4 regions of the Pseudoalteromonas sp. SCSIO_11900 genome follow, and region 1 is predicted to be linked to each of the others. Evidence: predicted binding sites of a transcription regulator. Region 1 holds the regulator's gene; each other region holds the start of a gene.

Region 1 (6,212 bases):
TTAAAAATCACAGGTAAAGGCCTTGAGGCAGATTTAAAAACCGAGGTGATTAAACTTATTAACCATACGCGAACCCTATATTATGACCAATAATCTATTTAAAATTTTAATTGTTCCCTCACTATTAATTGCTTTTAACAGTAATGGCGCTGAACCTGCTGAAGCCCCCGCTGCGAATCAAATTTCAATTAGTGCAGATAAACAAGAAGGCCAATTAAAAGAAAACGTAGGCATTTTTGAGAAAAATGTTGAAATTATTCATGGTAATCGCCGTATCACAGCTGACCGTTTAGAAGTGCATAAACGCGATAACCTAGGCGATAACAAACAGTTATTAATTGCCACAGGCAGCCCTGCATATTTTGAAGAAACACAAGCTGATGGCACCATAATGAGCGCCAGTGCTAATGAAGTGCGTTACGATGTGTCGCTGCGTTTTTTAACCTTAATCGGCGATGCAAGCATTGCTCAAGCAGGTCAAAAAATAACAGCTAAAAGTATCACTTACGATATCGAGCAGCAGTTAATTAGCGCAGAAAAAGACGAAAACTCAACAGACCGTGTACACACTATTTTAGTGCCTGTTGAAAATAAAAAAGAAGATGATAAAGGCCAACCATGAGCACATTAAAAGCAGAGCTATTAGCTAAAAGCTACAAAGGTCGTGAAGTGGTGAAAAACGTTGGCCTAGAGGTTGAAGCTGGCAGTATTGTGGGGTTACTTGGCCCTAATGGTGCAGGTAAAACCACCACCTTTTATATGATTGTAGGCCTTGTACCTAGCGATAAAGGCAAAATATCAATTGATGATAAAGATATTACTTTATTACCGATGCACAGCCGAGCGCGTTTAGGGATTGGTTATTTACCGCAAGAGTCGTCTATTTTTAGAAAGCTGACTGTTTATCAAAACTTAATGGCTATCTTAGAAACACGTAAAGAATTAAATAAACAACAACGCGAAGATACTTTAAATAATTTACTTGATGAATTTAGCATTCAGCATATCCGCGATAGTCAAGGTATGGCTTTATCAGGTGGTGAACGTCGCCGCGTTGAAATTGCTCGCGCGCTTGCAGCAAACCCTAAATTTATCCTTTTAGACGAACCCTTTGCGGGGGTTGATCCTATCTCAGTATTAGATATTAAAAAGATTATAGAGCATCTTAAAAACCGTGGCATTGGCGTCCTTATTACAGATCATAACGTGCGCGAAACACTTGATGTTTGTGAAAAAGCCTACATAGTTTCTCATGGGGAGTTAATTGCATCAGGCACTCCTGAATACGTATTAAACGATAAAACAGTACGCGATGTTTATTTGGGCGAGCAGTTCAAGCTCTAATATGTGTGTTATTCCACTAAGCATCTGCTAAGATTAATCATACTTAGGTCTGTTGACCTATCAAGGTTGAATTTGCAGCAGTCTGTTTGGTATTTAGGCAAGGCAGAGCCTATGTGGTGTGGTATTCCCCCATAAATAGGCGATAACGCAGCATCAATGCCAAACAGGCGCTGCCCTTCGGGTTCTGCCTAGGGACGATTTACTCTTTGTTGCTCGGTTTTGACTTAGCCCACTAGGTTACAAACCTCGCGCCGCAATTAAACCGCCCCTAGTTTGAACAAATTTTAATCGTAAAGGTCAACAGACCGTAATTTAAAAGGATTGTTAGAGATACATGAGGCAATCATTACAGCTGCGCATGGGCCAGCAACTTACAATGACTCCACAGTTGCAACAAGCAATTCGCTTATTGCAACTCAGTACATTGGATCTCCAGCAAGAAATTCAAGAAGCGCTCGATAGCAACCCCTTGCTTGAAGTTGAAGAACACGATTACAGCGAAGACACTGCAGGTAAAAACGAACAAAAAGCCGATAACGATGACTTAACGCTAAGTGCCTCAGCCGACGATAAACCTAGCGAGTATGAGCAAGATAGCGGTGAAGCAATGACCAAAGACACCATTAGCGATGATATGGCTATGGATGTCACTTGGGATGAATATATGAGTGCTGCGCCTGCCTCTTCATCGGGCCCAATGCCAGAAGATGAATCTATTTATCAAGGCTCTTCGACTGAAACGCTGCATGAGTATTTAATGTGGCAACTTCAACTGACGCCGTTTAGCCCTACCGATGAAGCGATAGCTATTGCAATTGTAGAAGCTGTGGACGACTCAGGGATTCTAACCCTTAGCTGTGAAGAAATATTAGAAAGCTTTAACCAAGAAAACGACGCCGAAGATGAAGTTGAACTTGACGAAATAGAAGCGGTACTAAAGCGTATTCAACTATTTGATCCAGTGGGAATAGCCGCGCGTAGTTTACAAGAGTGCTTGTGTATTCAGCTAAATCAATTTGATAAAGACACACCTTTTTTAAACGAAACAAAAATGATCTTAACCGATCATATTGATTTACTGGCTGCGCGTGATTATCGCACGTTGATGAAAAAAACAAAGCTTAAAGAAGATGAGCTTAAAGAAATCATGACGCTGATTCATACGCTCAGCCCAAAACCGGCAGACACTATTGTCAGAGAAGAGTCTGAGTACGTTATTCCTGACGTGTCGGTTAAAAAAGTAAAAGGCCGTTGGGTGGTTGAACTAAACCCAGATAGCATGCCTAAGATCAGAGTAAATAGCCAATATGCAGCTATGTCGCGTACGGTTAAATCAAGTGGTGATAGCCAGTTTATTCGCTCGCACTTACAAGAGGCTAAATGGTTTATAAAAAGCTTAGAAAGTAGAAACGACACGCTGCTTAAAGTAACTAACTGTATTGTGCAGCAACAACAGGCCTTTTTTGAACATGGTCCTGAGGCGATGAAGCCTATGGTACTTAACGATGTGGCTGAAATGGTGGAAATGCACGAGTCGACTATTTCACGTGTTACTACGCAAAAATACATGCACACACCACGTGGCATTTTTGAGCTTAAATATTTCTTTTCAAGCCATGTAAGTACTGAAAATGGTGGCGAATGCTCATCAACAGCAATACGAGCATTAATTAAAAAATTAATCGCTGCAGAAAACTCAGCTAAACCATTGAGTGATAGTAAAATTGCAGATATATTGGCAGAGCAAGGAATTAAAGTAGCGAGGAGAACTATAGCAAAATATCGCGAATCTCTAGCTATTCCCCCGTCTAATCAACGTAAAAGTTTGATTTAAGGCGTACAACAAAGAGGAAAATGTTTATGCAACTGAATTTAACTGGTCGTCATGTAGATATTACCGACTCGCTTAGAGACTACGTAAATAGCAAATTTTCGAAGTTACAGAGGCACACTGATCACATAACGAATGTGCACGTTATTCTCGATGTAGAAAAACTAAACCAAAAAGCTGAAGCAACCGTTCATGTTAGTGGCGCTGAGATTTTTGCTTCTACTGAGCATCAAGATATGTATGCCGCTATAGACTCGCTCATTGACAAGCTAGATCGTCAAGTAATTAAACACAAAGAGAAACTTGCTCGACACTAACACTATGAAACTAAGCTCACTTATCTGTCAGGACTGCAGTAAAGCTGCGGTCCTTTTTAATAGTAAAAAAAGAATTTTAGAATTTATCAGTGAATTGGCTCACAATAAGCTGCCCTATTTAACACAACAAGATATTCTTAATGCATTAACTGCAAGAGAAAAGCTTGGAAGTACAGGCATTGGTCGAGGCATTGCTATTCCACATGGTCGCATGAGTGGTGCTCAAGAACCCCTAGCTTTGATTTTAGTGAGCGAAACAGCTATTAATTTTGATGCGATTGATAACCGACCGGTTGACATTTTTGTCGCGTTAATTGTTCCCGATGGCGATAATCAGCAGCATTTGAAGACGCTAGCCACGATTGCTGATAAGCTCAATGATAAAGAATTTTGTAAACAGTTACGCGCCGCCAAATCGGATAGCGAACTGTATCAGGTTATCGTCAGTCAATCGTAGTAATAAAGAAAGGTGGTAAATGGAATTAATAATTATAAGCGGTCGCTCAGGGTCAGGTAAATCTGTGGCGTTACGCGTTGTGGAAGACTTAGGTTATTATTGTGTAGACAATATTCCTCTTAATTTATTACCATCATTAGTGCGCAGTGTTTCCGACAGTTATAATAAAATTGCTGTGAGTGTTGATGTACGTAACCTACCTAAAGAGCAACAGCAGTTTAATGAAATCATTGAATATTTACCTGGTTTTACTAAACCAACGGTATTTTATTTAGACAGTGACGATCAAACATTAATAAAACGCTTTTCGGAAACGCGTCGTCTTCACCCTTTATCTATTGATTCTTTGCCGCTTGATTTAGCCATAAAAAAAGAAAAACAACTGCTTGATGTATTGATTAATCGTGCTGATTATATGATTGATACCACAGATTTAAGTGTGCATCAGCTTGCTGAGTCTATTCGTGAAAAAATACTCGGAAAAAAAGATAAACAACTGATCATTACCTTTGAGTCATTTGGTTTTAAACACGGCCTCCCTAAAGAAGCAGATTACGTATTCGATGCCCGTTTTTTACCAAACCCGCATTGGGAGCCTGAACTAAAGCTACTTACAGGGCTGGATCAACCAGTAAAAGACTACCTAGCAAGTCACAGTATAGTGCAAAAATTTACATGGCAAATTCAAACATTTGTGCAAACATGGCTGCCGCATTTAGAACGAAATAATCGCAGCTACTTAACTATTGCAATTGGCTGCACCGGTGGGCAACACCGCTCTGTTTATTTAGCGCAAACCATTGGCGAAAGCTTTGCAATGAGTCATCCCAATGTAAAAATTCGCCACCGAGAACAAGAATAAAGCTTGCGAGAACATGTCATGCGCTTAGAAAATACATTTTTAATAAAAAACAAATTAGGATTACACGCTAGAGCGGCGACAGTATTAGCTCAGCTTTCTGTGCAATTTGATGCCACAATCACTTTATTTCAAGATGACAAACAAGCCGCTGGCGATAGCGTGCTGGCACTTATGTTACTCGAAAGCAGCCAAGGCAAAGAAGTTAAGGTGGTATGCGAAGGCCCCGACGCTGAGCCTGCACTTAGCGCAATAGGTGAACTCATTGACCAACGATTTAATGAGCAAGAATAAAAAAGTTCATTATTAACTCATCATCCTAAACTTAGATTAATAGTGGTTGAGGTAGTTTGCTGATATAAAGTAAGATAAAGCAATACCCCATCATCGTGTAATAAAATTTAATTAAGGACGCCAATGCCTGAAGCTTTAGAACAAGATATTCCACTACAACAACTAAAACAGGTGACTAAGTCACTAAATAGTGGTCAATTTGTTCAAGTTAGGCGCATGCTAGCAAAAACGGCACCTTGTGATACCGCACTTCTTTTAGAATCATCTCCCCATAAAATTCGTCGTATGCTCTGGCAACTGGTTGATCCTGATGTACAAGGTGATGTGCTTGAAGAGCTGTCTGAAGATGTACGTTTGGGCATTATTGCGCAAATGGCACCCGAGCACATTGCTGCTGCAACCGAAGACATGGGCCATGATGATTTAGGGGAAGTACTACGTAGCCTACCTGACACTGTTTATAAAGATGTTGTTAGCGCTATGGATATTCAAGATAGAGAACGTGCAACGCAGGCTTTATCGTATCAAGAGCGCTCTGCTGGCGCATTGATGAATATAGATACCGTTACTATTCGCCCCGATGTGACTCTAGATGTGGTACTACGTTATATTCGCTTACGCGGCGAATTACCTGAGGGTACAGATGACTTATATGTGGTTGATGAAAATAACTGCTTTTTAGGCGCCCTATCGCTGAGTACTTTATTAACTAATCCCCCTGAAAAAATTGTTCATGAGTTAATGGATGAAGACTGTGAGTCTATTCCTATTTCAATGGATGAGAGCGAAGTTGCACAATTGTTTGAGCGTCATAACTGGATATCGGCACCGGTTGTTGATGACAACGCACACTTGCTTGGGCGGATCACCATTGATGATATCGTTGATGTTATTCGTGAAGACGCTGAGCACAGTTTACTGGGTTTAGCGGGTTTAGATGATGAAGAAGATACCTTTGCACCTGTGTTAAAAAGCTCTAAAAAGCGCTCAATTTGGCTGGGTGTAAACTTACTAACTGCATTGCTGGCTGCAATTGTGGCGAGCTTTTTTGAAAACACCTTAGCTATATTACCAATTCTTGCTGTGCTCAATGGTATTGTTCCGTCAATG
Region 2 (6,212 bases), 800 kb from region 1:
GATTGAAAAAGAAGGTGCCGATTTAGACTCAATGCCTTAATTGAGATTAAATTATCCTTTTTAAAAAGCCGCTCCTTGTGAGTAATGCAGATCAGTTAAGAATATTTTTATGATCACTTGACTGATCTTTCCATGGCTTCAAAATCCGATATTAGAAATAATATCGGATTTTTTTATGTCTCTCATTCAGCACTTCGATAGCATGTCTTCATTTTTAAATGATGTACATACACTAGATAAACTTAAACAGGGTCTTGACCCTGATATTCTTGAACAAGCATTTAAACATGCAGGTGTTGCTACTGTGCGTAAAAGGCGATTACCGCTAGAAGCTGTTATGTGGTCTGTAATTGGAATGAGTTTATTCCGAAACGAAACCGTTTGGGATATCACTAATAGACTCGACATCTCTTTAATAGCCTATTAGCCACGCCCAACATGCTAACCCTCTAACCCTCTAACCCTCTAACCATGTTACCGAGTAATGTGGCAATTAGTGAAATAATAGAGCAGCGTCTGCAACATAAACAGCCATTTTCACTAGCCGATATCGATTTAAATCATTTTAAACAATTTAACGATTTGTATGGTTACGCCAGTGGGGACAGCGTGATAAAACTTCTGGCCGATGTGACTGTAAAAGCGTGTGCGCACAGCGCTAACTTTGTCGGGTATATTGGTGGCGATGACTTTATGGTGGTGTTTGAAAAAAAAGATGCGGTGGAGGTTTGTAATACCATTATCACGCAATTTAAACTGCAGTCACGCGTATTTTTTACGCCAGAGCATATTGCTGAAAAAGGGGATTGGGCAACTAATCAAGAGGGCGAAAAGCAGTTTGTACTTTTACTTACACTATCGATAGGTTTAGTTGAGCCGGATCTGCAGCAGTGTAAAAATAGCCATCAAGTAGCGGCATTAGCCACAGATGCTAAAAAAGCAAAACGTTATCGTCACAGCTACTTATTTATTTGTAATCGAAAAAGGCCAGCACCCGCTGTTGTGCGTTTATCCAATAGTAAAAAAGTGGCTAAAAAAAAGCAAAAAAGGAGCCTAGGCTCCTTTTTTTAAGTGCGGTATTACGATTAACGTAATAACGACTCAGATAATACTGGGCGCATTTCACGAACAATCGCTTGTGTTAGCTTAGGTGCACCACAAATAACGTTACCGCTCACGTTGTAGTTATTACCGCCAGCAAAATCAACAACCATGCCGCCAGCTTCTTTAACTAATAGCTCGCCTGCTGCTGTATCCCAAGGTTTTAAACCAATTTCAAAGAAACCATCAACACGACCCGCTGCAACATACGCCATATCTAGCGAAGCAGAGCCTGCACGACGAATATCAGCCGTGTGAACAAATAACGCTTTAAACGCTTCAGAATAGGCATCTAAGTGGTGTTTTTGTTTGAAAGGGAAACCTGTTGCAAGAATAGAACCTGCAAGTTCAACCGTTTTAGATACACGTAAACGTTTGCTATTTAACTGTGCGCCTTGACCACGAGAAGCGGTGAAAAGTTCGCCTCGAATTGGATCGTAAATTACGGCTTGGTCTAAACGACCTTTAACTTTAAGTGCAATAGATACTGCGAAATGAGGGATACCCTTGATGAAGTTAGTTGTGCCATCAAGTGGGTCAACAATCCATTGGTAATCAGCATCCTTACCTTTGTGTTCGCCTAACTCTTCACCAACGATGCAGTGATCAGGGTAAGAACGTAAAATAGTGTCACGAATTACGGCTTCGGCTTCTTTATCAATGTTCGTAACTAAATCATTAGTGCCTTTTTGTTGCACTTCAACTTTTGATAAGTCTTCACTTGCACGAAGAATAAGCTTGCCTGCGTTACGCGCAGCGCGAACCGCAATGTTTAACATTGGATGCATGGTATTACCTTTGGGTTGTAAAAGAACGTTTATATATTTAAGCCGGCGTATTTTAGCGGTTTTTGCCATAAAGTAAACCATAAAGCCTAAATACTTGTGAGTGTTTTTTGTACAGGTATGATCTTTCAATATATTTATTGGAACGAAAACAGGCAATAAATTTGTAAATTAGCGCTTTACCTAAAGTTAACTTGAGGTTTTATGATGTTCTATATTCAATTAATAGGAAGAAAGTTATGAAATTAGAACACGTAAATTTAGTTGTTAGTGACATAAACGCCATGCTTAAGTTTTATCAAGCAGTGTTTCCCTATTGGTCAATTACAAGTGGGGGGGAAGGGGAAACTGCGACCTATCAGGACATCAAGTTGGTTTGGCACACTTTGCCTATGTAACCAATAACTTAAATGCAGTAATAGCGCGCCTAAAACATGCGGGCTTTGCAATAAGTAAAGAAGGTGCTGTAAATCCATTTAGAAAAAATTTTATTATATTGACCCTGCAGGGTTTGAGGTTGAGTTTGTAGAGTACATGAGTGATGTACCTAGTGAACGAAATAACGACTTATAATATGAATGAAGCCAACTATTATGGCTTCATTCAATGTTTAGCATATTTAATAATGTTTACCATTCATGCCAAGTTGAGTTTTTAGATCATTTGCAAAGTTAATAAATTTTTCTTTAATAGTGCGTTTAACTTTAACTTCCACAGAGCCTAAAACAGTTTTTCCTTCAATGTGAATCGTTGGCCCTTGGCGCTTATTTAGTGACACTGTTTTATTTTCAAAACTGCCTAAAATACAAAACATTTTAGAAACTACATTAACGTGCTCTGGTACATATATTTCTTCGCTGCCAAAATAACAATTAACGTGAATAGTGACATGTTGGTGGGTAAAAATAGCATCCGTAAAATCAAGATTGACTGACCCCATGTAGTTTTCTATGTAAATGTTTTGAGGAACTACCCATTGGCCGCTTCGTTCACTCGAACCAAGAATGCTTCTTAATGTAAGTGGCTCTTCATCAGTCTCATGCTGCGCGCTATAATTAGGTGCAAATTGAGAGTGCTTTTGCGCCTTATATTGCTGGTCAGTATTTAAGGTTAAATCTTCAACGAGATCCATAAGTGCTTTATTGTCACTCGCTGCCATGGCGTCGTCTAAGCGCCTTTCAAATGCTTCTACAGAAATAACACCATGGCTGTAGTTATAAATGAGCTGATCAATCACTTGCTCACGAACTTGCTCAATAGGGCGGTCTTCAATTTTAACAGACATTTAAATTATCCTTTTATGGTTGCTGGTTATTTCAAAGCAAGCCTTATACCAAATACTAAATTGTTTAAATTCAGTGGTTTATGATTTTTGGTTTTTGATTCTTTATTATATTAACGACAGATTAACCAAATATACAATTATTTAGTAAGTTTCGCTATTCGAGAAACTTTTACGCAATAGTCTGTAAATGTTTACTTAGTAGGTTTAAGCCAATATCTACTATTTTAAAATAACATATTGAAATTAAAGGTTAAAAAATGTTGGCCCGATGCTCGCATTAGCTTAAGTGTCTTTAATCAAAAGGAGAACGATTATGAAAACATTTAATAAGTCTATGATTGCAGCCCTAGTATTAGGAACAACCGCAATGGGCGCTCAGGCAAGCAGTTGGGAAAACGAAAGCAAAGATGCTTGGATTGATGGGAAAGCAGAAACAGTATTGCTTATGAACACCAATCTAAATAACTTTGATATCAACACGGACGTAAAAAACGGCAAGGTAATGCTAACAGGTAAAGTAAACAGCGAATTAGATAAAGAGCTTGCTGAAGAGCTCGTGCTAAGCCTAGATGGTGTAACTGACGTTGAAAACAGTCTAACTGTGGTAAAAAACACCGACATGAAGAAGCATGATTCTAAAATGATGGGTAACGACACTGAAAGTGATTTAACCGATGCTAAAATCACTACAGTGATTACAACACGTTACTTATTTGATTCTGAAGTAGGTGGTACAGACATTGATGTTGATACTGATAATGGTGTGGTAACTCTAAAAGGTACAGTTGAGTCTGATGCTGAAAAGCAATTAGCGATGGAAATTGCTAAAAACGCTGAAGATGTTCGCAAGGTAGTGGATGAATTAACTGTTATTGCAGAATAATACACTATACTAAAGCCCAGCCCTGCTGGGCTTTTTGTTTTGCTAACATTGTAAGGATTAAATTATGGATATCATTAGAATTATTTTTTCTATTTTATTACCACCACTGGGTGTGTTTTTACAGGTAGGACTAGGGATGCATTTTTGGTTAAATATTTTGCTAACCTTACTCGGCTATTTCCCTGGATTAATTCATGCGATTTATATTATCGCCAAAAAATAACACTCTATCGCAGTAATACATTTAATACTGAGTTGCTAATTGCCATCGTAAGGTATGTGTATTAGTTACTCAGACTACTATTATTTAATGAGTTCGTTTCCTCAACGTCACCATCAATAAATCTAAAAGCTTACTATTTGAGCAGTTAGCCCTTTGATTGTTAAAATAAAGCTTTTTGCTAGTGACAAGCCCCTAAAAACTTTTTATACTGCAACCCGCTTTAGTCGCTCTGTGGCTAAACGCTTCAAAAAATTAACTGCTTACAGTTATACAAAGATGGCCCCTTAGCTCAGTTGGTTAGAGCACACGACTCATAATCGTTAGGTCCCCAGTTCGAGTCTGGGAGGGGCCACCACTTTTACACGCTTTCCAAGTACATAAAAACTCATTTTCTTAGTTTATAAAATTCGCTTTTGTTATTTCTATCGTATTTATCACCAGTGCACTGATTTCTGTATTAATTCTATTGAATACATTGCAATAAACACAGTTGAATCTACTATTAAAGTGTTATGGGGTTTTATTATAAAAATCTTTACTTTATGCCCTTTAATGTCGCTACTGTTAATTGTGTGCAGTATATAAAATACTGCTTAGTTATTCCTTAGGTGTTCTATGTTATTAAAACGAAAAGTATACCTCAGCCTTATTCTGGCTGTTACTGCTCCTTTAGCAATATCTACTCTCATCTTTTCCAATAGTATTCGCTCAAATACAGAAGAAAAACTAGCAAAAGTAGATTTACCGACTGCGCTTAGTGAAGTTAAAAGCCAAATAGAGCTGGAACTTTCTACACCTATTGTTGTAGGCAAAGAAATAGCGCAAAACTTATTTGTGCAGCAATGGATGAATAATAATGAAGATGCGCAAAGCCGAGGTAAATTTATTGATTACCTCAAACATATAAAAGATAAAAACCAAGCCAGTAACGCATATATTATTTCTAAAAACTCCCGTAACTATTACACCGATGAAGGTATTTCTAGGCAAATAGACAGTAGTGATACTTGGTTTGATGCTTTTTTAGCATCGGATAGATCATTTGAAGTAGCGCTCGACATAGATAAAGGCAGCTCTGAGGTGATGGTATTTATTAATTATGCCATTGAGCTTGATGGGCAACGACAAGGAATTGCTGGGATTGGGCGTTCGCTCGATTCTATGGTGGATCTCATAAGTGAATATAGGATAGGTGAGGGCGGCATTGTTTATTTGGTCTCTGGTAGTGGCGAGATTATGCTGCATGGTAATAAAACTAAAATAGGGCAATCTGTTGACTTGGCGCCGATTAAAAATGGGGCAATTCAAAGTAAAGTAATTGATGGTGATGACTATGTTGTATCAAGTACGCCTGTAAACTCATTAGGTTGGCATCTAGTTGCTGAAATTCCCCAAGAGCAATTATATGGCGCAATTAATAGTGCTATTAATACTAATATCATTTTTGGTGTAATTATTGCGCTTGTAAGTTTAGCGTCAGCACGCGTGTTGGTAGGGCAAATATTTAGGCCAATCGAAAACATTACTGCAGCAGTGAATGCGTTAACAGAAAAAGATGGCGATTTAACAGCGCGACTCCCTACTGATGATAATAATGAAATTTCAGACTTAGCGGTTAAGTTTAATCTGTTTTTAGAGCAGTTACATTATATGTTCAAACAGGTTTCTGAGTCGGCAATTCATGTTAAAGGTATTTCCCAAGATGTGCTTGAGCAAGTGCAAGGTGCGGCAAATTTAGCTGAAGTGCAATCATCGAGTACGCAAGCGGTGGCGGCAGCCGTTAATGAGATGGAGGTTACGGTTCAGGATATTTCTGGTAGTGCCAGTAATGCAGCAGATATTGCTACTAAAACCGAAGAAACGACGCACAAAGGGGTTGAGTTTGTGCAAAGCACGATTAAACAAATGGAACAACTGGAAGCGTCAATGGCCAAC
Region 3 (6,212 bases), 400 kb from region 1:
TAAAAATTCTTGGCCAATTGGTTGCGCTATTCAGTATTACTATGGTGCCACCAGCGCTAGTGTCTTTAATTTATAAAGATGGTGGAGGGGTGCCGTTTGTTTTAGCCTTTATATTCAGTGTTGTTATTGGCTTAATGGCTTATTACCCAAATAGGCATGAGCATGGCGATTTAAAAGCCCGCGAAGGCTTTTTAATCGTGGTTTTATTTTGGCTGGTACTCGGTACGTTTGCTTCCTTACCGCTGGTATTTTTACAAGAACCCAATCTCTCTTTAGCCGATGCCGTGTTTGAAGCCTTTTCTGGCTTAACCACTACAGGAGCTACCGTACTGACAGGCATAGAGTATCTGCCTAAATCGGTATTGTTTTATCGCCAACAATTACAGTGGTTTGGTGGTATGGGGATCATTGTATTAGCGGTAGCAATCCTGCCAATGCTTGGCGTAGGTGGTATGCAGTTGTATCGGGCTGAGATTCCAGGCCCCGTAAAAGATTCCAAAATGACCCCGCGTATAGCCGACACTGCTAAACACCTTTGGTATATTTATGTGTCTATTACCCTTGCATGTACTTTGGCGTATTGGAGCGCTGGCATGAATTGGTTTGATGCAATTTGCCATGCTTTTTCTACGGTGGCTATTGGTGGTTTTTCTACTTATGACGCTTCAATGGGGCATTTTGATAGCCCAGTAATTAACTTTATTTGTGTGTTCTTTTTAATTATCGCGGCCATTAACTTTTCACTGCATTATGCTGCTGTAGCGAGTCGTAATATTAGTGTCTACATTCGTGACCCTGAATTCAAAGTGTTTCTATGTATTCAGCTCGCGCTGGTGGTGATTTGTTTCACGGTACTTTCATCTCACGATGTTTATGCCAATGGCGATGAAACCCTCGATCAGGCATTGTTTCAAGCTGTATCTATGAGCAGCACCGCAGGATTTGCCACAGATAACTTTTCTGCTTGGCCTTTGTTTTTACCTATTTTATTAATATTCTCTAGTTTTATTGGTGGCTGTGCTGGTTCAACTGGCGGCGGTATGAAAGTAGTGCGCGTGTTTTTACTTTATCTACAAGGGGTGCGAGAGCTAAACCGCTTAGTGCATCCTCGAGCTATATACTCTATAAAGTTAGGACGAAAGGCGCTACCAGATAAAGTAGTTGAAGCAGTATGGGGTTTTTTCTCGGCTTATGCATTAGTCTTTATTATTATTATGTTAGCGTTAATGGGCACCGGGTTAGACAATATAACGGCATTCTCAGCAACGGCAGCGTGTTTAAATAACCTTGGGCCTGGTTTAGGTGATGTTGCTTCTCATTATGGCGCTATTACCGATACTGCAAAATGGATATTAACCGTGGCAATGGTATTTGGTCGTTTAGAGATATTTACACTATTAGTGCTATTTACCCCAACATTTTGGCGTGGATAACGTTTTAAATATTAGGAAAGAACTATGCAAAAAACCAATTTGGAAAAGTTAAGCCAAATCGTCACAGGTGGCATGGTCGATTTAGAAATACTGACACCAACCAGTAGCCGACGCGTAAAAACAGAGTTTATAGGCTTATTAGAAAAAAAGTTTATTATTTTAAATTACCCCAATGCAAAACGGCTCCCCATGGCAAGTGATTATTTACGCGATGGTGTGATGGTGGTGGTAAGAGCGCTTATAGAGGGCAGTGGTGGGCATGTACTAGCGTTTCGTCAGCAGCTTATGTCTGTAGCATCTCACCCGGCTAAGTTATTGTTTATCGACTATCCATCACAAGTACAGTTATTTGAGCTGCGCTCGCAAGCGCGTATACCGACGCTGTTTCCTGCCAAGTTAAAATTATCGGATGATCGCCCCTCCTTTGAAGGTGTTATAAAAGATATTTCGTTAACGGGTGTTATGTTTGATATTAAAACAACCCAAGAAATTGACGACATTAAAGATATGCGTTGTATTGTAGTCTTTGATGAAGATACAAAGCACGAAGGGCAAATATGCAGCGTGAAAAAACATGCTAAAGGTATATATTGCGGAATTCGATTATTTGCCAGTGAAGAGCAAATGAAAACCCTGATGGGAGATCACTTCATTGACCCTAGTGCACTTGAATTTGAAATTGTATAAGGCCTGTTATCTTTCGACGCTGAACATTTTACAATTCTAAAATATCAACAAGCTCTAACATTTTCGCTCTTTTGCAACAAATAGCCATGTGTTGTTGTTATTTTTAAAATCTATTTCAAATTTATTTTATAAATTTATTAAAAACAATTAGTTAAATATGTTTTTTTATTCTAATTTTTTGTTTATAACAAAATTAAACTTAACTCACCTTCCTTTTTGTTTATTTAATCCTCTTTTTTAGCGATTGCTCATCGACTGTGTGGGGCTTTCCTTAAACTCAACTCTTTGATTTTTATTGTTTTAATTTTATTGCCTCATCTACTGTTGCTAAAAAGCAACAAAATAACGAGTTAAATAGCGCCATTTTCAGCTAGTTGCAGGTTAATTTATTGAAAATTATAGTTTTTATATTATTGGCATCGAAGTTGTAATAGTCAGGCTGTATAGAACGAAACGTGATTTAAAGTAAAACACTTAATCGCATAAAACATAAACTTTGAAGGAAGATAGATTATGAAAAGCATTAATAAAACTTTAGCACTTATCGCATTGGCTTCTTCATCAGCTGCTTTTGCAGCAAGCGACTTTGATAAGCTAGACGTTGACGGCAACGGCGCGATCAGTCAAAGCGAAGCATCAGTTGATGCAAAACTAATGAGCATGTTTTCAGAGCTTGATACAGACCAAAACGGTGAGCTATCAAAAGAAGAGTTCTCTAAAGCATAACCCTAAGCTATTAAAGTTTTGGGAGTTAAAAGCTCCCCCATAATTTAAACGATTTTAAGGAATACTCATTATGAAAACATTACACAAAACATTTGCACTTATCGCTCTTGCTTCTTCATCAGCTGCCTTTGCAGCGAGCGACTTTGACACACTAGATACTGACGGTAACGGCGCTATTAGCCAAAGCGAAGCATCGGTTGATGCAAAACTTATGAGCATGTTCTCAGAGCTTGATACTGACCAAAACGGTGAGCTATCAAAAGAAGAATTTTCGAAAGCATAAGACAAGTCTAAGTATATTCTGAGTTGCCAAAGACAACCTAAATAGGCAAGGAAGCCTATGAAAGAGAATAACAAGGACTGTGATAGCCAGACACAATTTTTTGATAGACCATTGCATTACATTTTGAAGGATTAAATTATGAAAACATTACACAAAACATTCGCACTGATCGCGCTAGCTTCTTCATCAGCTGCCTTTGCCGCTAGCGACTTTGACACAATTGATGCCGACGGTAATGGGGTTATTAGTCAAAGCGAAGCTGCTGTAAATGCTGATTTAACGGCCGCATTTACTGAGCTTGATACTGACGGTAATGGTGAGCTTTCTAAAGCTGAGTTTGCAAACTTTTAATTTTTAACTTTTTTCATTGCACAGGGATCTCAGAAAAGGATTTCCCTCTTATAGGAGACTTATTATGAAAGCATTAAACACAACACTTGCGATTTTAGTATTAGCGTCATCATCAGCAGCTTATGCAGCGGTAGATTTTGCCTCTTTTGATAGCAATGGCGACGGTGTAATTAGTCAGCAGGAAGCTGCGTCTAATAAACAACTCATGAATATTTTTGATGACTTAGATACTGACGGAAATGGTGAACTTTCTAAAGAAGAGTTTGCAAGAGTACAATAAGTATTACCCCATCATACTCCACTAAAGCCGCTTAATAGTCAGTAATGCGGATCGTTTAAGTTAATTGAACGATCTTTCAGAGGCTTCATAATAGGCTACAACAAAAGTTGTGGCCTATTTTTATGTCTGAATTTATTAAAGAATTACACCTTACTACTGAGTTTAGCCAAGATCGTGATATTGATTCGTTTACTAAGCATATTCCCCTTGAGTGGATTGAAGCAGCCGTTACTCAAACAGGGAGAGCCTCTGTGCGTAAACGACGTTTCCCCGCCGAGCAAGCTGCTTGGCTTGTATTAGGGATTGGTTTATTAAGAAACCGCTCAATATCTGAAGTCTGTGACAAACTAGAGCTCGCTTTTCCTGACGCTAAAGGAGAGCTTCCACCATTGGCGACGAGCAGTATTATAAAAGGGAAAGAAAAGCTAGGCGCAGCGCCTATGAAACACCTTTTTAAACATACAGCAACGCAGTGGGAGCAGTCGCAAACTTTTGATGACGTGTGTGGTTTAAAGCTGCTCAGCATTGACGGTACACAATTTAAAACTCAAGATACACCGAGTAACCGTCACTTTGGCTATGCTAAATCGACAACAAACTTCCCCTCAGTACTTGCTGTGACCTTGATGTCGACAAGAACGCATTTAATATCCGATGCAGCGTTTGGCCCCATTACTCAAAGTGAAATTCATTATGCTCAACAGCTTGTTGGCTCAGCACCTGAATATTCATTGACGCTATTTGATAGAGGTTTCTTTTCGGCTGAACTATTTACGAGCTGGCAAGGCGTTAGCGAAAATCATCATTGGCTTACGCCCATCAAAAGCAAAATGCGCTATGAAATAACGGAGTCATTTAGCGATTACGACCACTTAATAACAATGCCTATTTCACCACAAGCTAAGAAATCAGCCCCTTACCTAGGTGATACATGGCAAGCAAGGCTTATTCAAATTCCGACACCTAAAGGGGAAATAAAAGGGTTCATCACCTCATGCGTCTGTCCAGAAAAGTACCCGCTGAAAGCGCTACTCGATGTGTATTGGCAACGATGGGAAATAGAGCGAGGCTATGGTGAGCTCAAGCAATATCAACTATCAAATAAACCAGCATTACGGAGCCTGAAACAGGAAGGTATTTATCAAGAGCTCTGGGGTATTCTGACATCATATAATATCGTGAGACTTGAAATGGCAGAGATGGCTAAAGCCCATAAAGTTGAGCCATTACGCATCAGTTTTATTAACGCATTATACCTCATACAAGACGAGTTTTTATGGTGTTCAGGTCGAAGCCCAGGGACAATCCCTAAAAAGCTAAAAGAACTACGTGAAAACGGTAAACGGCTAATATTACCGGAGAAAAGAAAGCGAAAAGCTTATCCGCGAGCGGTGCTGGCAAAGACACAAAAATATCCGGTTAGATATAAACGAAAAAACACCACTCGCTCTTAAACGAGTGGTGTTACTTAATAGTCAGCGGCTTTTTTGTGCTTGTTAGAGACTATATTTAAGTTGGAGAGAGAAGCTTCTTGGCTTACCATAACGATATTGGTTATAGAACCCAATTTGACTGTAATAATGCTTATCAAATAAGTTATCGATATTTAGGCTTACAGATAATTGCTCATTCATTTGATAATTCGCCATTAGGCTGGCAATACCATGACTAGGCTGGTTTACCTCAACAGCACCATAAACAGGGTTGTTAACTTCATCATAGCTATTGCTTTGCCAGCGATAGCCACCACCTACTTTTAGATTGTCTAATGCACCTGAGAGTTGATAGCTAGTAAAAAGTTTAAATTGATCTTTTGGGTTGGTGGTATTTAATACCGTATTATCCGGTTTTTCGCCTTTACTATGGGTATAGCCAAAATAAGCGTTCCAGTTGTCGGTTAATTTTCCGTTGATTTCTAGCTCGTAGCCCTGAGTTAATGTGCCGTCAATGGGCTTGTAGATGGCCTGAAGTGTTTCTGCAATGGTATCTCCCGTGTACTCGCCTACATTATCTTGATAAATTTTAAATCCAGAAAGGGATATGTCTAAACGTTCATCAAGTACAGAAGCTTTTATGCCAAGTTCATAATTCTTACCTTTAATAGGGCTTAAATAATGTCCATTTTTATCAACTCGACTTTGTGGTGTAAAAATATCAGTGTAATTAGCATACAAAGCCCAACTCTGTGTTAGTTCATAAGTTGCTCCAAAATAATTAGTTAGTTCATCATTTATTTTATAATCATGCATGCGACCAAAATTATCTTGATTGGTTTGCCATTGATTTAACCGGCTTCCAACAATTAAAGACAAGGCATCGGTTATATTTAGTTGTGCAGCAACATAAAGTGCATCTTGTTTAGTTGTGCCATAAGAGCCGTAAGCCGCTTCTGACTGCCAATTTGGTTTTGCAATGCTATAACTAGAGTCAGTGAAATCGCCGATAACATAGT
Region 4 (6,212 bases), 380 kb from region 1:
CGGTTTTGCTGATTAAACGAATCAGCAAGCGCAATGCCCATTTGGCCTATTTGATTTTGCGCAGGTACTAAAATATCGTCTCTGAAGGCAAGTAAACCACCTATTTTGCCTTTTAATTTACTGGCATCAACTTCAAGCGGCACAGCTTTGCCGCCATTTACATCTAAGCGCAGTTCTTTAAAGTTTGGATCCGGGTCGCCGCGCATCGAAAACAAGTTAAACGAGCCGTTTTGCATTACAACGGCTTCACCGCTGCCCATAAACACTTGTTTTTCACCATTGGGGCCATCGAGTGTTTCTATATCAATCAGCTCAGATAAATCGCGAATTGCTTTATCACGCTCATTGTAAGCTGAGCTCGCATCGGCTTCATTCCTGGTACCATGAACACCCGCAATTTCTTGATTCAGCGAACTAATACTTTCAATAAGCGTATTAGCCTCTTCAGAAAAGATTTCTAATTGCTCATTAACAACCGCTTTTTGCTCAGAAACAATACCTGCAAGTCGGTCCATTTGATCAACTAAATTTTGTGCATCACTCATCACTAATGAACGAGCAACTGTTGAGGAAGGTTGATTAAGCGCTTCTTGCACGTTATTAAACATTGAGTTGATACTAGTTGATAGGCTATTTGATTTTTCTGAAAAAATTTGATCAACCCGACTCGCTTCACTAACGAATTGATCAAAAAAACTTTTATTTGAAGTATCTCGATTTAATTGCTTTTGCGCAAACTCATTCAATAACCGGTACGTTTGACCACGGCCCACCTGATTATCAATCATGGTGGTAAATTCGGTGCGCTCACGTACATACCCTTCGGTATTAACATTTGAGATGTTTTTACTTGTCGTTTGCAATAACTCAGAGTTTGCTCTTATTCCTGAATTTGCAATATTTAATAAATTAAACGACATGTTACTCTACTCCTTGGCGGATCACGCTTGTGGCGATATTCTTCAATTCGTTACTGTTTAACACCCTTTTTATTTTGTCAGCATAATTAGGGTCGGTTGCATAACCGGCTTGCTGTAAAGAGTCTAAGAACTTATGCGGCTTTGCCGTATTGTTTAATGCATCTTGATAGCGCGGGTTTTGTGTTAAAAAATCTACAAAATCATTCACGCTATCTTTTATCGAATCATACGCTCTAAAGCTTGCTTGCTTTTTAACTGCAGCACCTTGCTCAAACTCTAAAGTGACCTTACTGGCCTTTTCACCCTGCCAACTTTTATCTGACTTAATATTGAATAAGTTGTTTGAGCTATTACCATCACCTTTACTAATAATATGTTTACCCCAACCAGTTTCTAATGCCGCTTGCGCGACCATAACCGCCGGATTTAAACCAATTTTTTTAGCCGCTGTTTTTGCGTGTTCCCACACGGTGCTTACAAATTCCTCAGCATTTTCAAATGTCTTAGGCGCTGTGTTTTGTTCGCTTTTTTCAGTTGAATCAACAAGCGGTACTTTTGCAGTGACCTTTTGATTTTCTTGATGAGGTAAGGTGCTACCCGCACGTTGATCACTAAAGAAATCAGACGTTGTGCGAAGTACAGAGCCTGGCATAAAGTTTTTTCCATCTGGCGATAGTTGCTGCACAATTAAATCTGCAAGTCCCAAAGAGCCATTTGATGAAAGCTCTGAGGCCATTTGTTGGTCGTGCATTTCTTCAAAAAATTTCACGCCGCTAGCATTAAACGGGCTTTCTTTATCTTCAAAAGCCTCATTAGCTTTACGCATACTTTTAAGCAGCATTTGGGTAAAAATAGCTTCAAATTGTGCCGCTGCTTTTTTTAACGCCGCTTTAGATGCATCGGTTGATGCATCACCGCTGTTTAAAGCATCTCGACGCAAAGAGTCTAAGTTGCCTAAATCAAAAAAGTTTTGCTTATCTAGATGATTTGTTTCCATCAGCTTTTTGACACAATAATTAATAATTCTTAGTTAAATGCAATAATTGAGCCAAGTGAAGTGAAAGGTTCTAGGTTCTAGGTTCTAGGTTCTAGGTTCTAGGCAGAAATTAAACTAAGTGAGAGACGCGAGGTAAACTCGCTGCTACTTATTGTGTAGGTTTATATTGCTGAGGTAACAGCGGCTTTATGCCGCGTCTTTTTTTAGGTTAACTGTTAAAGACCCTAAATAGGGTCTTATAAAACTAAATTACAACAAGCTGACCATTTATGGCGCCGGCTTCTTTAAGTGCTTCAAGAATCGCCATTAAATCACCAGGAGCAGCGCCAACTTCATTAATTGCGCGAACTAAATCATCAAGACTCACACCAGGATCAAATACAAAAGCGCGTGAATCATCTTGATTAACATCAATAATACTTTGCTGTGTAACAACGGTTTCGCCTTCTGCTAACGGGTTTGGCTGCGCCACATTTTGTTGCTCAGCAATCGTGACTGTTAAACCACCATGGGTAATTGCCGCAGGTTGTAATTTTACATTTTTGCCTATAACGATGGTGCCGGTACGCGAATTAACAATTATTTTTGCCGAAGTATCCGCAGGCTTAAATTCTAAGTTTTCAAGGGTCGATAAATACGATACGCGCTGCGAGGCATCTCGTGGCGCAACAACCCGAATAGAGGCGGCATCGAGTGCTTGTGCGCTATTTGGGCCGATTAAATCATTAATGGTTTTCTCTAAACGTTTTGCGGTTGTAAAGTCCGGACGGTTTAAATTAAAGGTAATATAGTCGTTTTGCATAAATGGGCTTTTAACGGCACGTTCAACCGTGGCACCGTTTGGCACACGCCCTACGGTTGGCGTATTAATCACGACTCGGCTACCATCTAGGCCTTCAGCACCTAAGCCACCAACAATTAAGCTCCCTTGTGCAATAGCGTATACATTGCCATCAACCCCTTTTAAAAATGTTTGTAATAACGTACCGCCACGTAAGCTTCCCGCACTACCAATTGATGACACAGTAATGTCTATAGTTTGCCCTGGCTTTCTAAATGGGGGGAGTTCAGCATGAACCGCGACTGCTGCAACATTTTTAATTTTTGGCTTTAAACTCGCAGGTAGTGTAATACCAAAACTATTAAGCATGCCTTTAAAACTTTGCTCGGTAAAACGGCTTTGCTCTCCGGTACCCGGTAAACCAACAACCAATCCATAGCCCACTAATTGGTTTGAGCGCACCCCTTCGACCATAGACACATCTTTAATTCGCTCAGCACTGGCAGTAAATTGCCAGCCTAGTAGCACCATAAAACAAAAAACTTTAAAACCATTCATGTTGAATGTCCTCTAAAAGGGAAACAATGAGCTACTAAAGAAACGCGTTAACCAACCCGGGCTTTGTGCCTCTTGAGTTTGACCCTTACCTGAATACTGAATACGCGCATTCGCAATACGATTAGACTCAACGGTATTATCAGCATTAACATCTTGTGGACGCACTAACCCCTCTAAGCGAATAAATTCTTCACCGGTATTTAGCGTTAGCCATTTTTCACCACGAATCACTAAATTACCATTTGGTAATACTCGCATCACGTTAACCGAAATATCGCCAACTAGGCTGTTTGATTGATTTGATTTTGAGTCACCTTTAAACGACGCATCACTACCAACCCCAAATTGAATACTATCGCCACCAATATTAACCGGTAAACCACCTAAACCAATAACAGGATCGAGGCTAGCATCTGTTTGTTTATCTGTTTCTGTTTTAGCCGCTTTTGTGGCTTGGGTTGACTCTTGCAATTTAACAGTAATGATATCGCCTGTTCTAAGTGCTTTTTTATCGGCATATAAGTCATTAGATAACTGAGTACTGAATAAAGAGCCTGTTGCTACCACTGGCTCCATATTAGGCTCAGGATACATAGGTGCATAGTAGGGATCGTCCTGCACTACTTCATTATTTTGTGTAGATACACAACCGCTTAACAGTAAAGTCCCTACTGCAAATAACATAATATTACGCATACAATCCCCCAAAACTATAATTGTTGATTGATGTAGCTCATCATTTCATCAACCGCTGAAATTACCTTTGAGTTCATTTCGTAAACTCGCTGAGTTTCAATCAAATTAACCAACTCTTCGGTCACATTTACATTTGATGTTTCAAGTGAACCTTGAATAATTGTACCTAAGCCCTCAACCCCCGGGTTACCTTGAACAGGCGCACCACTTACCGCAGTTTCGGTATAAAGGTTTTGCCCTATAGGCTCAAGGCCCGACGGATTAATAAAATCACTAATCGTGATCTGACCAATAACCACGTTTTCGGCCTGACCTTTAACGCGAACTGACACTTCACCGTCTTGAGATACGGTGATCGACTGTGCATCGTCAGGTACATTCATTTCAGGCTGAACAACGTAACCGGCACCCGAGGTTACAACACGCCCCTCACCGTCAGTAGTAAACTGGCCGTTACGCGAATAAGCAATATTGCCATCCGGTTGCAATACTTCAAAAAAGCCAGGACCTGAAATCATCCAATCTAATGAATTTTCAGTGGTGAGCATATTACCTTGCGAAAAGTTTTTTTGGTTAGCCACCACCTTAGTACCCGCACCAAGCATTAAACCTGACGGCATTTCGGTGTCTTGCGATGAGCGACCGCCTGGTTGATTAATATTTTGGTAGAGTAAGTCTTCAAAAATAGCGCGGCTTTTTTTGTAACCCACTGTACTGGCGTTCGCTAAGTTATTTGATATAACCGATATATCAGTTTGTTGAGCGTCAAGCCCTGTTTTACTTATCCATAATGCTGGATTCATAATAATATCCTCACGTTAAAGTTAAACGATGCGCATCAGCTGTTCTTGACGTTCGTCAATCTCTTCAGCTGTTTTCATCAGTTTTACTTGTAATTCAAATTGGCGTTGATGACTGATCATATCGACCATTTCATGCACAGGATTTACATTCGATTTTTCTAATGTGCCACCTAATACTTGTACATTGGCTGATGTTTCAACTATTTGGCCTGGTTTAGCTCTAAATAAGCCATCGTTACCCTTTTCGAGCGTGGCGTTGTTTGCATCAACCACTTTTAGCCGATCAACTTCTTCTAAAAAGTTAGCCGGTGCACCTTGAGGGCGAACTTGAATAGTGCCATCTTTGCTAAATTCAATTTTTTCAATCGGTACCGGTAATATGACTGGCCCACCTTCGCCAATAACTTGACGACCGTCGCTGGTAGTTAACATACCTTCAGCCGTTATATTTAACGAACCCACTTTTGTGTAGGCTTCATTACCAGAGGCATCCTGAACACTCAGCCATGCGTTATCACTCATAGCAATATCAAGGCTACGGCCTGTTTCGACAACACCGCCCGATGTCATGTTTGATCCTGGGCGCTCCTGCATAGCAAAAACACGAGTCGGCAAACCTTCACCGAAAGCCTGCATTGACCGTGCTTGCGCAAAATCAGATTTAAACCCAGTGGTATTCGCATTTGCCAAATTATTGGCTTTAAGAGCAAGCCCTTGCATGCTTTGTTTAGCGCCAGATGCCGCTATGTAGACCATTTTATCCATAACATCGACTCATTAAGAAATCTATGTATGAGTAAATGCAATATAAGTGCCAAATTAAATTTAAGTGTGAATAAGATTTTAGAAGAGGAATAAAAAAGGCTGCACTAAGCAGCCTTAGTAAATCAAAACATGATTATCTGATCTGAAGGATGTTTTGTTGAATAGTTGAGTTAACCTCAAGCGCACGAGAGTTTGCTTGGAAGTTACGCTGCGCACTAATCAAATCAACCAGCTCATTGGTTAAGTTTACGTTAGATTGCTCAAGAGCTGACGAGTTAATGTTGCCTAGTGTGCCTGAACCTGGCTCACCCGCTATTGGCTCGCCCGAGGTTAAACTTTTTTTCCATGAAGTATCACCTACTTGCTGCAAACCTTGTGAGTTTGAAAAGCGCACCATGGCAACTTGACCTAAGTAAGTTGAATCACCATTACTGTAAGATGCAACGACTTTTCCATCTGTACCAATGTCAATACCCGCTAAGCGACCTACTGTCGCACCATCTTGCTCTAGTGCTTTCACCTCAAAGCGACTCGCATATTGAGTAGGCGTTTTATTTGCAGTACCGGCCTCATCGCGCCAATTAATCGCAATATCATCAAATTGGGCGCCATTAGATAAAATACCCGATAAATTAGCTCCGGTTAAATTAACATCAGTAAAGGTTGGACCAACATTTGGAGCACCATTAGTC

Evidence for each region. Region 1 encodes sigma-54, which starts transcription at its own class of promoters, with help from an activator protein. Its sites were predicted from a motif close to GTTGGCACGNNNNTNGNNT; they were not measured.
Region 2: BG00_RS02325 (BON domain-containing protein) is a predicted target of sigma-54. The motif match lies at 3,431-3,449, and genes of this name have one in related genera.
Region 3: BG00_RS04195 (EF-hand domain-containing protein) is a predicted target of sigma-54. The motif match lies at 2,533-2,551, and genes of this name have one in related genera.
Region 4: flgJ (flagellar assembly peptidoglycan hydrolase FlgJ) is a predicted target of sigma-54. The motif match lies at 1,955-1,973, and genes of this name have one in related genera.

What each region holds. Positions count from the first base shown of each region.
Region 1 is NZ_KK070023.1:1,307,265-1,313,476, reverse strand. It holds gene lptC (LPS export ABC transporter periplasmic protein LptC) at 1-93, shown strand, start outside; gene lptA (lipopolysaccharide transport periplasmic protein LptA) at 83-622, shown strand; gene lptB (LPS export ABC transporter ATP-binding protein) at 619-1,344, shown strand; gene BG00_RS06080 (RNA polymerase factor sigma-54) at 1,679-3,178, shown strand; gene hpf (ribosome hibernation promoting factor) at 3,205-3,492, shown strand; gene ptsN (PTS IIA-like nitrogen regulatory protein PtsN) at 3,497-3,949, shown strand; gene rapZ (RNase adapter RapZ) at 3,969-4,811, shown strand; gene BG00_RS06060 (HPr family phosphocarrier protein) at 4,830-5,102, shown strand; gene mgtE (magnesium transporter) at 5,226-6,212, shown strand, end outside.
Region 2 is NZ_KK070023.1:503,193-509,404, reverse strand. It holds gene secF (protein translocase subunit SecF) at 1-40, shown strand, start outside; gene BG00_RS02350 (transposase domain-containing protein) at 176-427, shown strand; partial or broken gene BG00_RS02345 (GGDEF domain-containing protein) at 457-1,071, shown strand; gene suhB (inositol-1-monophosphatase) at 1,086-1,889, opposite strand; partial or broken gene BG00_RS02335 (VOC family protein) at 2,126-2,459, shown strand; gene BG00_RS02330 (LiaF domain-containing protein) at 2,506-3,171, opposite strand; gene BG00_RS02325 (BON domain-containing protein) at 3,485-4,054, shown strand; gene BG00_RS17245 (YqaE/Pmp3 family membrane protein) at 4,119-4,277, shown strand; tRNA gene BG00_RS02315 (tRNA-Ile) at 4,556-4,632, shown strand; gene BG00_RS02310 (methyl-accepting chemotaxis protein) at 4,893-6,212, shown strand, end outside.
Region 3 is NZ_KK070023.1:909,463-915,674, forward strand. It holds gene BG00_RS04185 (TrkH family potassium uptake protein) at 1-1,433, shown strand, start outside; gene BG00_RS04190 (flagellar brake domain-containing protein) at 1,458-2,120, shown strand; gene BG00_RS04195 (EF-hand domain-containing protein) at 2,634-2,846, shown strand; gene BG00_RS04200 (EF-hand domain-containing protein) at 2,917-3,129, shown strand; gene BG00_RS04205 (EF-hand domain-containing protein) at 3,268-3,480, shown strand; gene BG00_RS04210 (EF-hand domain-containing protein) at 3,545-3,760, shown strand; gene BG00_RS04215 (IS4 family transposase) at 3,883-5,214, shown strand; gene BG00_RS04220 (TonB-dependent siderophore receptor) at 5,257-6,212, opposite strand, start outside.
Region 4 is NZ_KK070023.1:1,683,432-1,689,643, reverse strand. It holds gene flgK (flagellar hook-associated protein FlgK) at 1-920, opposite strand, end outside; gene flgJ (flagellar assembly peptidoglycan hydrolase FlgJ) at 922-1,917, opposite strand; gene BG00_RS07815 (flagellar basal body P-ring protein FlgI) at 2,162-3,256, opposite strand; gene flgH (flagellar basal body L-ring protein FlgH) at 3,269-3,952, opposite strand; gene flgG (flagellar basal-body rod protein FlgG) at 3,967-4,755, opposite strand; gene BG00_RS07800 (flagellar basal body rod protein FlgF) at 4,777-5,520, opposite strand; gene flgE (flagellar hook protein FlgE) at 5,654-6,212, opposite strand, start outside.